DNA from 2 places in the Streptomyces sp. NPDC107538 genome. Region 1 is predicted to be linked to the other one. Evidence: riboswitches for the same ligand, from Rfam matches in the RefSeq annotation. Region 1 holds a riboswitch; the other holds the start of a gene.

Evidence for each region. A riboswitch is a leader RNA that binds a small molecule or an ion and turns the genes downstream of it on or off. The one in region 1 is predicted to bind S-adenosylmethionine.
Region 2: it holds a riboswitch for S-adenosylmethionine, as region 1 does, so the genes downstream of both, ACZ7MG_RS33385 (aminotransferase class V-fold PLP-dependent enzyme) here and thrC (threonine synthase) in region 1, are expected to answer to the same signal.

The regions. Positions count from the first base shown of each region.
Region 1 is NZ_JBVKAY010000005.1:523,624-530,664, reverse strand. Features, by position in the region: gene ACZ7MG_RS20785 (trypsin-like serine peptidase) at 1-1,743, shown strand, start outside; gene ACZ7MG_RS20780 (glucosyl-3-phosphoglycerate synthase) at 1,751-2,695, opposite strand; SAM riboswitch class I at 2,827-2,973, shown strand; gene thrC (threonine synthase) at 2,991-4,295, shown strand; gene ACZ7MG_RS20770 (ubiquitin-like small modifier protein 1) at 4,349-4,624, shown strand; gene ACZ7MG_RS20765 (cold-shock protein) at 5,087-5,293, shown strand; gene groL (chaperonin GroEL) at 5,665-7,041, shown strand, end outside.
Region 2 is NZ_JBVKAY010000012.1:182,494-189,534, forward strand. Features, by position in the region: gene ACZ7MG_RS33375 (SLC13 family permease) at 1-244, shown strand, start outside; gene ACZ7MG_RS33380 (glycerate kinase family protein) at 269-1,525, shown strand; gene ACZ7MG_RS33385 (aminotransferase class V-fold PLP-dependent enzyme) at 1,486-2,847, opposite strand; SAM riboswitch class IV at 2,974-3,089, opposite strand; gene trpD (anthranilate phosphoribosyltransferase) at 3,321-4,385, opposite strand; gene qcrB (cytochrome bc1 complex cytochrome b subunit) at 4,520-6,160, opposite strand; gene qcrA (cytochrome bc1 complex Rieske iron-sulfur subunit) at 6,157-7,041, opposite strand, start outside.

The DNA.
Region 1 (7,041 bases):
GCCCGCGCCGCCCGTACCGTGGCCCGGATCTCGGCGCGGGAGAACGGCCGGGAAGTGCCGCTCGGCACCGGGTTCCTGGTCTCGCCGCGCCTGCTGCTGACCAACCACCACGTTTTGCCCGACGAGGCGACCGCCCAGCGGTGTGTCGTCGAGTTCGACGCCCAGGTCACCGTCGACAACACCCCCGCCGTACCGGTCCGGCTCGAACTCGACCCCGGCACGCTCTTCCTCGCCGACCAGCGGCTCGACTTCGCGCTGGTGCCGGTCCGGTCCCTCGACGGGGACCAGCCACCGGGAGAGGTGTTCGGGTGGAACAGGCTCAGTGGGCAACTGGGCAAGCTGGTCATCGGCGAACCGGTGAACGTCATCGGTCACCCCATGGGCCGCCTCAAGGAGATCGCGGTCCGCGACAACGCGCTCCAGGTCCGGCTCGACGACTTCCTGCACTACCGGACCGACACCGAGCCGGGGAACTCGGGCTCACCGGTCTTCAACGACCAGTGGGAAGTGGTCGCCCTGCACCACAGCGGGGTGCCGGAGCAGGACGAGGAGGGCCGCACCCTGCGCAAGGACGGCAAGGTGTGGCAGCCGGGCGACGGCGACGACGCCATCTCCTGGGTGGCGAACGAGGGCGTGCGCATCAGCTCCATCCTCAGACACCTCGCCTCCCTGCCCGTCGACCACACGTCCACGGCGAGGGCCCTGCTGGGCGAGATGGGCCGGGACGCCGGCCTCCAGACGCTGACGGCAGCGGCGCCTGCGGTAGCGACCGTTCCGACAGTGGTCCCCGAAACGTCGACCACGTCCGTGCCCGAGACCACCACCGCCCGCACCGGTCTCCGCCCCCGGGCGACCGCCTTCGGCGGCAGACGGCACATCGTCTTCCTCCACGGCAGGAGCCAGGAGAACAAGATCCCCAAGGATCTGCGCATCGACTGGACCGCGGGACTCAACCACGGCCTCACCCGTGCCGGGGTCGCGCCGATCGACCCGGCGGACGCGTGGTTCCCGTTCTACGGAAACAAGCTCATGGACGCGCTCAAGCAGAACGAGTCCGTCCCCCGCGCCCACCAGGAGATGGCGGCCGGCCAGGTGGCGGAGGCCTGTGCGCCCGCCGGTGCGGCCAGGAGCACCTACGAGGCGCTCATCGCCGAAGCCGCCGGCAACGCGGGGATGCCGCCGGAGGCCCAGCTGGCCACCGAGGCCTTCGGCGGACGGATCGTCGGCGCTCTCCAGCGGCAGCTGAGCTGGCTGGCGGCCAACACCGACGTCGACGAGTGGTTCATCGCCGCGGCCCTGCGCGACGTGGCCGCGTACCTCGACGAGCCGGGTGTCCGGGACGCGGTCCTGGACACCGTGCTCGACTGCGTGCCCACCACGGGTGAACTCGTGCTCGTGACCCACAGCCTCGGCACCGTCGTCGGCATGGACCTCATCACCCGGCTCGCGCCGGAGGTGGAGATCTCCCTGCTCGTCACCGCGGGCAGCCCGCTCGGACTGGACACCGTCCAGCGCCGGCTCCTCGCCGGTGGTCCCCAGCGTCCCCAGCGGGTGGCCCGCTGGGTGAACGCCTGGTGCCCGACCGACGGTGTCGCCATCGGCTGCCCGCTCGGCGACGACTGGCAGGGCGAACTGACCGACCTGGCCGTCCGCAACACCCGTGCCCGGGCGCACGACATTGACGAGTACCTGGCCCACCGGGAGGTCGCCGCCGAGATCGGGCGCGTGATCACCGCGGGCTGAGGAACCCTTACGCCGCCTTGCGCTCCACGTACTCCTCGATATCGATCATCGGCGGCCGTTCCTCCAGGTCCACCGAGTACGTGCGCGGCTCGAAACCCTCCCGCCCCCGCTCGAACTGGGTCAGGACGGGCCGGATCAGGTGGCCGCGGGCCAGCCGGAGCTGGGCGGTGCGGTAGATCGCCGCGGACATACGGCCCAGCGCCGCCCCGTCCTGGTGGCGGTGTTTGCGGACGCCCACGTCGACCTGGGAGAGCGCGTCGAGGCCGACGAGGTGCAGCGCGTCGACGAGCATGCCCAGCTCGACGCCGTAGCCGACGGGGAACGGGAGCCGCTCCAGGAGGGAGCGCCGGGCCGCGTACTCGCCGCCGAGCGGCTGGACGAAACCGGCCAGCTGGGGCCAGTGCATGTTGAGGAGGGGCCGGGCCATGAGTTCCGTCACACGGCCGCCCTGGCCGGCGGCGGAGCCGAGGGGGCGGTCGTACATCGCCTTGACGAGGTCCACCCCGGGGTCGGTGAGCAGCGGGCCGACGATCCCGGAGACGAAGTCGGACGAGAACTCCTTGAGGTCCGCGTCGATGAAGCAGACGATGTCGCCGGACGTCACCAGGAGCGACCGCCACAGCACCTCGCCCTTGCCGGGCACGGCCGGGAGGCGGGGGAGGATCGCGTCGCGGTGCACGACCGTCGCCCCGGCGGCAGCCGCGACCTGGGACGTCCGGTCCGTGGAACCGGAGTCGACGACCACGATCTCGTCGACGAGCGGGACCTGCCGCATGAGGTCATGGCGGATGATCGCGACGATGTCGCCGACCGTCTCCTCCTCGTTCAGCGCGGGCAGGACGACACTGACCGTCTGTCCCGTGGCCCGTTTCGCGGCCATGATCTTGTGGAGCGGGCGGTCGGACATGGACCAGGAGCGGGTGCTCAGCCAGCGCTCGACTTCCTTCAGCACAGTGCGCGGCTCCTCTGCGTTCATCTCGCGGTTCGGACGGCTCTCTCAACTGTCCTGGCCTTCGGTTACAGTCTTGGACAACGCTGGTGACCATCGCATGTCGGTGCTCGTCGGCGTATACAACCAAATACCGCTCATCCAGAGGGGCAGAGGGATACGGCCCGATGAAGCCCCGGCAACCCTCCAGCCGGTCTGACCACGTTGTCGTGGTGAGGCTCCCGGCTCGGGAAGGTGCCAAATCCGTCTCACGGCGAAGTGCGTCGTGAGGAAGATGAGGAGAAAGGGCCTCGCCTCCATGGCTGCGCAGACTGTTGCAAGCACCACCGAATCCCCCGTCTCCACCGGTTCCACCGTAGACCTCGGCCCCGCCGCCGCGCTGAGCTGTCGTGAGTGCGGTCACCGCGTCCCCCTCGGACCGGTCTTCGCCTGCGAGGAGTGTTTCGGGCCGCTGGAGATCGCGTACGACTACTCCGCATACTCCACGGAGGAGCTGCGCAAGCGGATCGAGTCCGGTCCCGCGAACATCTGGCGGTACGCCCCCCTGCTGCCCGTCCCGGCGGACGTGGCCACGAAGCCGAACATCAACCCCGGCTGGACCCAGCTCGTGAAGGCCGACAACCTGGCCGCCGCGCTCGGCGTCGACAGCGGCAAGCTCTTCATCAAGGACGACTCGGGCAACCCGACGCACTCCTTCAAGGACCGCGTCGTCGCCCAGGCCCTGGAGGCGGCCCGCGCCTTCGGCTTCACCACGCTCTCCTGCTCCTCCACGGGCAACCTGGCCGGTGCCGTCGGCGCCGCCGCCGCCCGCGCCGGCTTCCGGTCCTGCGTGTTCATCCCGCACGACCTGGAGCAGGGCAAGGTCGTCATGGCCGCGATCTACGGCGGCGAGCTGGTCGGCATCGAGGGCAACTACGACGATGTGAACCGCTTCTGCTCCGAGCTGATCGGCGACCCGGCCGGCGAGGGCTGGGGCTTCGTGAACGTCAACCTGCGGCCCTACTACGCGGAGGGCTCCAAGACCCTCGCGTACGAGATCTGCGAGCAGCTCGGCTGGCGGCTGCCGGACCAGCTGGTGGTGCCGATCGCCTCCGGGTCGCAGCTCACGAAGATCGACAAGGGGCTCCAGGAGCTGATCAAGCTCGGGCTCGTCGAGGACAAGCCGTACAAGATCTTCGGTGCGCAGGCGGAGGGGTGCTCGCCGGTGTCGGTGGCGTTCAAGGCCGGCCACGACGTCGTACGGCCGCAGAAGCCGAACACCATCGCGAAGTCGCTCGCCATCGGCAACCCGGCGGACGGGCCGTATGTGCTCGACATCGCGCGGCGGACCGGCGGGGCCGTGGAGGACGTGACGGACGAGCAGGTCGTCGAGGCGATCAAGCTGCTCGCGCGGACGGAGGGGATCTTCGCCGAGACCGCGGGCGGGGTGACCGTCGGTGTCACGAAGAAGCTGATCGAGGACGGCCTTCTCGACCCGACGCTCACCACGGTCGTGCTCAACACGGGGGACGGGCTGAAGACGCTGGACGCGGTGGCCGGGACCGGGCTGACCGCGACCATCCGGCCCAACCTCGATGCGTTCCGTGAAGCTGGTCTCGCGTAGGACCGCCTCGAAGACCGCCTCGCACAGCACACATTCCTGACCGGAGGTCCCTCATGAGCGTTTCCGTCCGTATCCCCACCATCCTTCGCACCTACACGGGCGGACAGGCCGAGGTGAGCGCCGAAGGGGCGACTCTCGGCGAAGTCATCGCCGATCTCGAGAAGAACCACAACGGGATCGCCGCCCGGGTTCTGGACGATCAGGGCAAGTTGCGGCGGTTCGTGAATGTGTACGTGAATGACGACGATGTCCGGTTCGAGCAGGGGCTGGAGACGGCCACTCCGGACGGCGCCGGTGTGTCGATCATTCCCGCGGTCGCCGGTGGCTGACCGCCGGTCAGTACCCGCCGGTAGTAACCGTCGGTAACATTGATTACCGAGTGTTCATCGAATTGCCCCCTCCGTGAGAGAAGCGGAGGGGGCAATTCTCTATGGTTGAGCACTGTAGAGTTGGGGAAGCCGGTCGGATCACCGTAGTGATTGCATGCCGGGCGCATATGTGATCGCGCCGCACGCCCTATATGAAGTAGCCAAAGTGTGCATGCCTTTTGCGTACTTCTTCCCTTTTGTGGGGCCCGACTTGCCCTGAATTCGGGCGAATTGTTCGTACATTCCCGACCGGTCGTGTCCAGAATTCTCGTCCGATTGACCTGTTGCAGAGGGCAGTTGGACAGATACATTCGGCCGCGGTCGACGCGTTCCGGCGCACACCCCCAACCGTTGGGGGGTGAGGTCTGACCCGGATCCGCGAAGTGTGGATCTGTGCAAGGGCCAGTAATAGGGGAGTTAGGCATGGCTCAGGGCACCGTCAAGTGGTTCAACGCGGAGAAGGGGTACGGCTTCATCGCGGTCGACGGTGGTGCGGATGTATTCGTCCACTACAGCGCGATCCAGATGGACGGTTACCGCACCCTGGAAGAGGGCCAGCGGGTCGAGTTCGAGATCTCGCAGGGTCAGAAGGGGCCGCAGGCGGACATGGTCCGGCTCGCGGCCGGCTGAAGTAACGCGCCGGGTTCAACGCAGCGACGTTCTTCGTTCTTCATCGGAGGGCTCGCATCCCGTTTCGGGGTGCGAGCCCTCTCGTGTGCGCGGCGCGTACCCGCGCAAGGTCCGACGGGGGTGCCGATGGGGGTGCCGACGGGGCGCGCGCGGGCGCGTTCACCTGCGGATCATCGAGAGCCGCTTGCACTCGACCATGCCGAGTGCTAATCATTGGCGTTAGCACTCTGAAGGTGAGAGTGACAACGAGGATCGGGTCGGTGAGGCCCGCAGGCCAAGTGGGGCAAGGAACCACGAGGCAGGCGAGCCGTCCGTCGCGGGCGCCAGCACGGTCCGGAGCAATCCACCCCAGTCCGGGAGGACCACTTCACATGGCCAAGATCATCGCGTTCGACGAGGAGGCGCGGCGCGGCCTCGAGCGCGGCATGAACCAGCTCGCGGACGCCGTCAAGGTGACGCTCGGCCCCAAGGGCCGCAACGTCGTCCTCGAGAAGAAGTGGGGCGCCCCCACGATCACCAACGATGGTGTCTCCATCGCCAAGGAGATCGAGCTCGAGGACCCGTACGAGAAGATCGGCGCCGAGCTGGTCAAGGAAGTCGCGAAGAAGACGGACGACGTCGCCGGTGACGGCACGACGACCGCGACTGTCCTCGCCCAGGCGCTGGTCAAGGAAGGCCTGCGCAACGTCGCGGCCGGTGCCAACCCGATGGCCCTGAAGCGCGGTATCGAGAAGGCCGTCGAGGCCGTCTCCGGTGCGCTGCTCGACCAGGCCAAGGAGGTCGAGACCAAGGAGCAGATCGCCTCCACGGCCTCCATCTCCGCCGCCGACACCCAGATCGGCGAGCTGATCGCCGAGGCCATGGACAAGGTCGGCAAGGAAGGCGTCATCACCGTCGAGGAGTCGCAGACCTTCGGTCTGGAGCTTGAGCTCACCGAGGGCATGCGCTTCGACAAGGGCTACATCTCGGCGTACTTCGCGACCGACATGGAGCGCATGGAGGCGGTGCTCGAGGACCCCTACATCCTCATCGCCAACTCCAAGGTCACCAACGTCAAGGACCTGCTCCCGCTCCTGGAGAAGGTCATGCAGTCGGGCAAGCCGCTGCTGATCATCGCCGAGGACGTCGAGGGCGAGGCCCTGTCGACCCTGGTCGTCAACAAGATCCGTGGCACCTTCAAGTCCGTCGCCGTCAAGGCCCCGGGCTTCGGTGACCGCCGCAAGGCCATGCTCGGCGACATCGCCATCCTCACGGGCGGCGAGGTCATCTCCGAGGAGGTCGGCCTCAAGCTGGAGAACGCGACCCTGGACCTCCTGGGCCGCGCCCGCAAGGTCGTCATCACCAAGGACGAGACGACGATCGTCGACGGCGCCGGTGACACGGACCAGGTCCAGGGCCGGGTCAACCAGATCCGCGCCGAGATCGAGAACAGCGACTCGGACTACGACCGCGAGAAGCTCCAGGAGCGCCTGGCGAAGCTCGCGGGCGGCGTGGCCGTCATCAAGGCCGGTGCCGCGACCGAGGTCGAGCTGAAGGAGCGCAAGCACCGCATCGAGGACGCCGTTCGCAACGCGAAGGCGGCCGTCGAGGAGGGCATCGTCGCCGGTGGTGGCGTGGCCCTGCTGCAGGCCTCCTCGGTCTTCGAGAAGCTGGAGCTGGAGGGTGACGAGGCGACCGGCGCCAACGCCGTGAAGCTCGCCCTGGAGGCCCCGCTCAAGCAGATCGCCGTCAACGGCGGCCTTGAGGGT
Region 2 (7,041 bases), on a different contig from region 1:
CGTGGGCGCCGGGGTCAGCCCGGTCGCCGCCGCGCTCGCCTCCACCGCCGCGGCGGGCTTCTGCCACACCCTCCCGGCCTCCGCCAAGCCGGTCGCGCTCTTCGCCGACCTGCCCGGCACCCCCACCTACACCCCCCGCGACCTGCTGCGCCTCTCCGCCGTGCTGGCCCCGCTGACCGCCGCCCTGGTGGTGCTCTTCGCGGCGGTGGTGTGGCCGGCGCTGGGCGTCCCGCTCGTCCCGTAACCACTCTCCAGGAGCCCTGAGACCATGCTGAACCGAGTCGCCGTAGCCCCCAGTGGCTTCAAGGAGTCCCTGTCCGCCGAGGCCGCCGCCGAGGCCATCGCGGAGGGCGTCCGCCGGGTCCTGCCCGACGCGGAGCTGGATCTGATCCCGCTGGTGGACGGCGGCGAGGGCACGGCCGCCGCGCTGGCCGCCGCCACCGGGGGACGACTGGTCCCCCTCCTGGCCACGGGCCCGGTCGGCGACCCGGTCGACACCCACTTCGCCCTCGTCGGCTCCCCCGGCCCGGCGACGACGGGGACAGCCGTGGTCGAGATGGCCGCCGTCGCCGGCCTCTCCCTCGTCCCGCGCGCCCTCCGCGACCCCGGCGCCACCACCACGTACGGCGTCGGCGAACTGATCCGCGCCGCGCTCGACACCGGCGTACGGCGCATCCTGATCGGCTGCGGGGACTCCGGTACGTCGGACGGCGGGGCCGGTGCCCTCCAGGCCCTGGGCGCGCGGCTCCTGGACGCGGACGGCGTCGAACTCCCGCCGGGAGGACGGGAGTTGGGCCGCCTGGACCGGATCGACCCGGCCGGCCTGGACGCACGCCTCAAGGACGTCGACCTGCTCGTCGCCTGCAACCCGTTCAACGTGCTGTGCGGCGAACGGGGCGTCGCCCGGGTCTTCGGCCCGCAGAAAGGGGCGACACCGGAGCAGGTCGAGGAACTGTCGGCCGCGCTGGAGACCTGGGCGTACGTCCTCACCCGCGACCTCGCCCCGCAGCGGGCGGACCTCCGCACCGGCCCCGGCACCGGCGCCTCCGGCGGGCTCGGCGCCGGGCTGGCCGCCCTGGGCGCCCGGCTGCTCCCCCGCTTCGAGGTGCTGCTGGGCCATCTGGACCTCGACGCCCGGCTGGCCCGCGCCGATCTGGTCATCACGGCCGAGGGCGCCCTCGACCACCAGACGCCGCGCGGCAAGGTCCCCGCCGAGGTCGCCCGCCGCGCCAAGCTGCACGGCCGCCCGGTGCTGGCCCTCGCGGGCACCCTGGGCGAGGGCGCGCACGAGGTGCCGGGCGTGGACGCCTGCACCGGCATCCTGCCCGCCCCGATGGCGCTCGCCGAGGCCCTGGTCCGCGCGAGCGAACTCCTCACGGACGCCACGGAACGGGCCCTGCGGATGATCGTGCTGGGCGCCCGGGTGACGGCGGGCTCAACCGGTGCGGGGCAGACGGCCGGTCAGACGGCCGGTCAGACGGCCGGTCAGACGGCCGGGACGCAACGGCCGTCCTCCGTACGGTAGTTCCACTGCGCGCCGTCGCTCACCAGCTCCTTGACCGCGCCCACGAACCGCTCCACGTGCTCGTCGGGGGTGCCCGCGCCGAAGCTCACCCGGATCGCGTTGAGGGACCGCTCGCCGGGCGCGGCCTCGGGGGCGCCGCACTCGCCCTGGACCTGCGGGTCGCTGCCGAGCAGGGTGCGGACGAGGGGGTGGGCGCAGAAGAGGCCGTCGCGGACGCCGATGCCGTACTCGGCGGAGAGCGCGGCGGCGAAGTGGGAGCTGTTCCAGCCGTCGACGACGAAGGAGATGACGCCGACACGCGGGGCGTCGTCCCCGAAGAGGGACAGGATCCGTACCTCGGGCACATCGGCGAGCCCGGCCCGTACGGCGTCGATCAGATACCGCTCGCGGGCGACCAGCGTGTCGAACCCGGCCTCGGTGAGGGCCTTGCAGGCGGAGGCGATGGAGTAGGCGCCGATGACGTTGGGCGAGCCGGCCTCGTGGCGGGCGGCGCTCTCGTGCCACTCGACGTCCACACCGCCGTCGGTACGCCGGGTCACCTTGCGGGAGGCACCGCCGCCGGCGAGGTACGGCTCGGCCGCGGTGAGCCAGTCGGCACGGCCGGCGAGGACCCCCGACCCGAAGGGCGCGTACAGCTTGTGGCCGGAGAAGGCGACCCAGTCGACGTCCAACTCCTGCACGAAGACGGGGTGGTGGGGCGCCAGCTGGGCCGCGTCGAGCACGATCCGCGCGCCGTGCGCGTGCGCGGCGGCGGCCAGCTCACGCACCGGCCAGATCTCCCCGGTGACATTGGAGGCACCGGTGACGCACACCAGCGCCGGCCCGTGCGGGTCGCGTCCGGCGAGGGCGGTCTCCAGGGTGGCGACGGCCTGCTCCGGCGTCCGGGGGGCGTCCAGGTACGTGACCCGCGCGTCCCGCCAGGGCAGCAGCGAGGCGTGGTGCTCGGTCTCGAAGACGAAGACCTGGCAGTCGGCGGGGAGTGCGGCGGCGAGAAGGTTCAGCGAGTCGGTGGTCGACCGGGTGAACACGACCTGGTCGCCGTCCCGGCAGTCGAGGAACTCGGCGACGGTCTTCCGGGCGTTCTCGAAGAGATCCGTCGACAGCTGGGAGAGGTAGCCGGCGCCCCGGTGCACGCTCCCGTAGTACGGCGCGTACGCCGCCACGTCGTCCCACACGCGCTGCAGGGCGGGGGCGCTGGCCGCGTAGTCGAGGGCGGCGTAGGTGACCTCGCCGCCGGTGACGAGCGGGACGGTGACATCTCGCCCCAGAACGGGCAGCGGGGCACAAACGGACTGGGCGGCGGCAAGGGTGGAAACAGACATGGGGGCTCCCGTGAGAGGCATGCGCGAAGGAAGGGAAGGGCGCATGTGGAGGAAAGAGAGAAGGGTGCGCGGAGGCGGGGCTCGGCGGCCCTATCGCATTCGCTTGCTCAACGGAAGACTCCCTCGAAACCGCGCTTGCCGTAGACCTCGCTGCCTACGGCCCGGTCTTCACCCGGGGCACCCCGCCACGGAAGGAGGGTTGCCGGACAGCCAGCCGGGGCTATGGGCTGTCACTCATGACCTGCCGAAAAACGTACGTGAAGTGATCGTCGCGCCGCAACTCGTGTCCGGATGGTGGGCGGCTGCCGGCCCGGTGGGGCTTCTCGCGCAGTTCCCCGCGCCCCTGAAAGCAGGGGCTGCGCCCCATGCTCTTCAGGGGCGCAGCCGGTCGCCTTTCAGGGCCACGGGGGCCTGCGATTCTTTAGGGGCGCGGGGAACTGCGCGAGAAGCCCCACGCACCCGCACCCGACGAACTACCGGTTCGTCGCCGCGACCCACCGCTCGAGAACTCCCCGCGCCGCCCCCGAGTCGATGGACTCCGCAGCCCGCTCCATCCCGCCCCGCAACTGCTCCGCCAGCGACGCGGACGTCGGTTCAAGAGCCACCAGCGCCGCGGCCGAGTTGAGCAGCACCGCGTCCCGCACGGGCCCGGTCTCCCCGCCCAGCAGCCGCCGCGCGACATCCGCGTTGTACGAGGCGTCGGCCCCCCGCAGCGCCTCCACCGGCACCAGGTCGAGGCCGACGTCACGCGGGTCGAAGGCCTCCTCGGTCACCTTGCCGTCCCGGACCACCCAGACCCGGGACGTCGCCGTGGTCGTCAGCTCGTCGAGCCCGTCGTCGCCGCGGAAGACCAGCGAGGAGTTGCCGCGCCCGGCGAAGACACCGGCCATGATGGGCGCCATCCGGGGGTCGGCGACCCCGACCGCCTGGGCCCGCACCTTCGCCGGGTTCGCCAGCGGCCCGAGCGCGTTGAAGACCGTACGGATGCCCAACTGTCCGCGCGCGGCGGCCACATGACGCAGCGCCGGATGGAACTTCACCGCGAAGCAGAAGGTGATCCCGGCCTCCTCGGCGACCTCGGCGACCCGCTTCGGCGTCAGCTCCAGATTGACGCCCAGCTTCTCCAGGACGTCGGATGCCCCGGACGCCGAGGACGCGGCCCGGTTGCCGTGCTTGACGACCTTCGCGCCCGTGCCGGCGACCACGATCGAGGACATCGTGGAGATGTTGACCGTCTTGGCGCCGTCCCCGCCCGTACCGACGATGTCGACGGTCCGCCCGGCCACCTCGATCAGATTGGCGTGCTCGTACAGCGCGTCGACGAGACCGGTGATCTCGTCGACGGTCTCCCCCTTGGCCCGCAGCGCCACCACGAACCCGGCGATCTGCGCGTCCGTCGCCTCCCCGCGCATGATCTGGTCCATCGCCCAGAACGTGGCGCCGGCGTCCTGGTCGTGCCCGGACAGCAGCGCGTTCAGCACGGCGGGCCAGGAACGGCCCGCCGCGGTGTCGCCTCCAGCGGGGGTCACAGCGCTCATAGCCGCTCCTGGGTGTCGTAGACGAGACGTAGTGGAAGGTCAACCCCACCCTATCCAGCCACGAGCACGGCGAAGGGCCCCCGTCCGAAGATCGGACGGGGGCCCTTCGACCGTGGTGTGGCGAAGCGAAGCGATCAGTGGTGGCCGTGGCCGCTCGTGATCTCCTTGTACTCCTCGACGGTCGGCTTGGCGATCTGGCTGTCCTCGCCGTAGTAGCCCTTGCTCATCTTGGCGCGGAGCTTCTCCAGGCGGCCGACCTTGCGGGCGACACCGTTCTCGTCGACCGCGGCACCGATCTGGGCCGGCACGTACTGCTCGTGCGCCGTGAGCGTGTGCAGCTGCTCCTGGCTGAGCGGCTCGTGGACCTCGATGAACTCACCGTGCGGCAGGCGCTTGATGATGCCGGTCTCGCGACCGTGCAGGATCTTGTCCTTGTCCCGGCGCTGCAGGCCGAGGCAGATGCGCTTGGTGACGATGAACGCGATGACCGGGGCCACGAAGAACGCGATCCGGACGAACCAGGTGATCGAGTTGATCGACAGGTGGAAGTGGGTCGCCCAGAGGTCGTTTCCACCACCGATCAGCAGCACCATGTACCAGGTGATCCACGCGACGCCGAAGGCCGTACGGGTCGGGGCGTTGCGCGGGCGGTCCAGGATGTGGTGCTCGCGCTTGTCGCCGGTGACCCAGGACTCGATGAACGGGTAGACCGCGATCGCGACCAGGACCAGCGGGAAGATGATCAGCGGGATGAACACGCCCAGGACGAGCGTGTGGCCCCAGAAGTTGATCTCCCAGCCCGGCATGACACGGATCAGACCCTCGGAGAAGCCCATGTACCAGTCGGGCTGCGCGCCGGTGGAGACCTGGTCCGGGCGGTAGGGGCCCATGGTCCAGATCGGGTTGATCGTGGCGATCGCCGAGATGACCGCGATGACGCCGAAGACCAGGAAGAAGAAGCCGCCCGCCTTCGCCATGTACACGGGGAGCAGCGGCATGCCGACGACGTTGTTGTTCGTCTTGCCGGGGCCCGCGAACTGCGTGTGCTTGTGGTAGAAGACCAGGATCAGGTGCGCCACCAGCAGGCCGAGCATGATGCCCGGCAGCAGCAGGATGTGGACCGAGTAGAAGCGGGCCACGAAGTCGCCGCCCGGGAACTCGCCGCCGAAGAGGAAGAACGACAGGTACGTGCCGACGATCGGCACGGACAGGACCGCGCCCTCCATGAAGCGGACACCGGTGCCGGAGAGCAGGTCGTCCGGGAGCGAGTAACCGGTGAAGCCGGTGAACATGCCGAGGACGAACAGCAGGAAGCCGAACAGCCAGTTGACCTCACGCGGCTTGCGGAACGCGCCCGTGAAGAACACCCGCATCATGTGCACGAACATGCCGGCGAGGAAGATCAGCGCCGCCCAGTGGTGGATCTGCCGGATCAGCAGACCACCGCGCACCTCGAAGGAGATGTGCATGGTCGAGTTGAACGCCTCGGACATCAGCTGTCCCTGCAGCGGGACGTAGCTGCCGTGGTACTCCACCTCGTTCATCGACGGGTGGAAGAACAGCGTCAGATACACACCCGTGAGGATGATGATGATGAAGCTGTACAGGCAGATCTCGCCCAGCATGAACGACCAGTGGTCGGGGAAGATCTTGCGCATGTTGGCCTTGGCCAGGGAGTAGATCCCGAGCCGGCCGTCGGCCCAGTCGGCGACGCGCTCGCCGGCCGGTGCCTTCTCGCGCTTGTCGCGCGAGTCGGTGGTCGTTGTAGTACTCATCCGCGCTCCCAGAAGGCAGGACCGACGGGCTCTTCGAAGTCGCCGACCGCTTGGAGGTAACCGTCTTCACCGACGGTGATCCTCAGCTGCGGAAGGGCGTGACCCGCGGGGCCGAAGATGACCCGGCCGCCGTCGGCGAGGTCGAAGGTGGACTGGTGGCAGGGGCAGAGCACGTGGTGCGTCTGCTGCTCGTACAGGGAGATCGGGCAGCCCACGTGGGTGCAGATCTTCGAGAACGCCACGATGCCCTCGTGGGACCACTCCAGCTCGCGCTTGTCCTTGATGTCGTCCGGCTGGATCCGGACGATCATCAGGGCGTCCTTGGCGATGTTCTTCTGGAAGTCGTGGTCGTGCTCGCTGAGGCCGTCCGGCATGGCGAAGGTCAGCGACCCGACCGCGACGTCCGAGGGACGCAGCGGCTCGTTGGTGTTCATGTTGACGAGCTTCTTGCCCTTGGCCCAGGTGGTGTGCCGCAGCTTGGTGCCGGGCGCGGGGCCGAGGCCGCCGAGCAGGAAGACACCGGAGAGCGGGAACAGGGCCAGCGCGCCGAACATCGTGGTGCGGATCAGCTTGCGACGGCCGATCACCGACTCCTCGGCGCCGGCCTTGAAGTCGGCCAGGACCTTGGCCTTGACCTCGGGCGCGGCCTCGATCGGGTGACGCTCGTCGGCGACCTCCACGTCCGACATCAGCGTGCGGGCCCAGTGGACCGCGCCGGCGCCGATGCAGAACAGCGACAGGCCCAGCGTCATGCCCAGCGCGAAGTTCAGCGCGCTGATGTGACCGATCGGCCAGACGTAGATCGACTTGTCGACGTCGATCACCAGGTAGGCGGCGATGAACGCGACGGTGGCCAGCATCGACACCGTGAACAGCAGGGC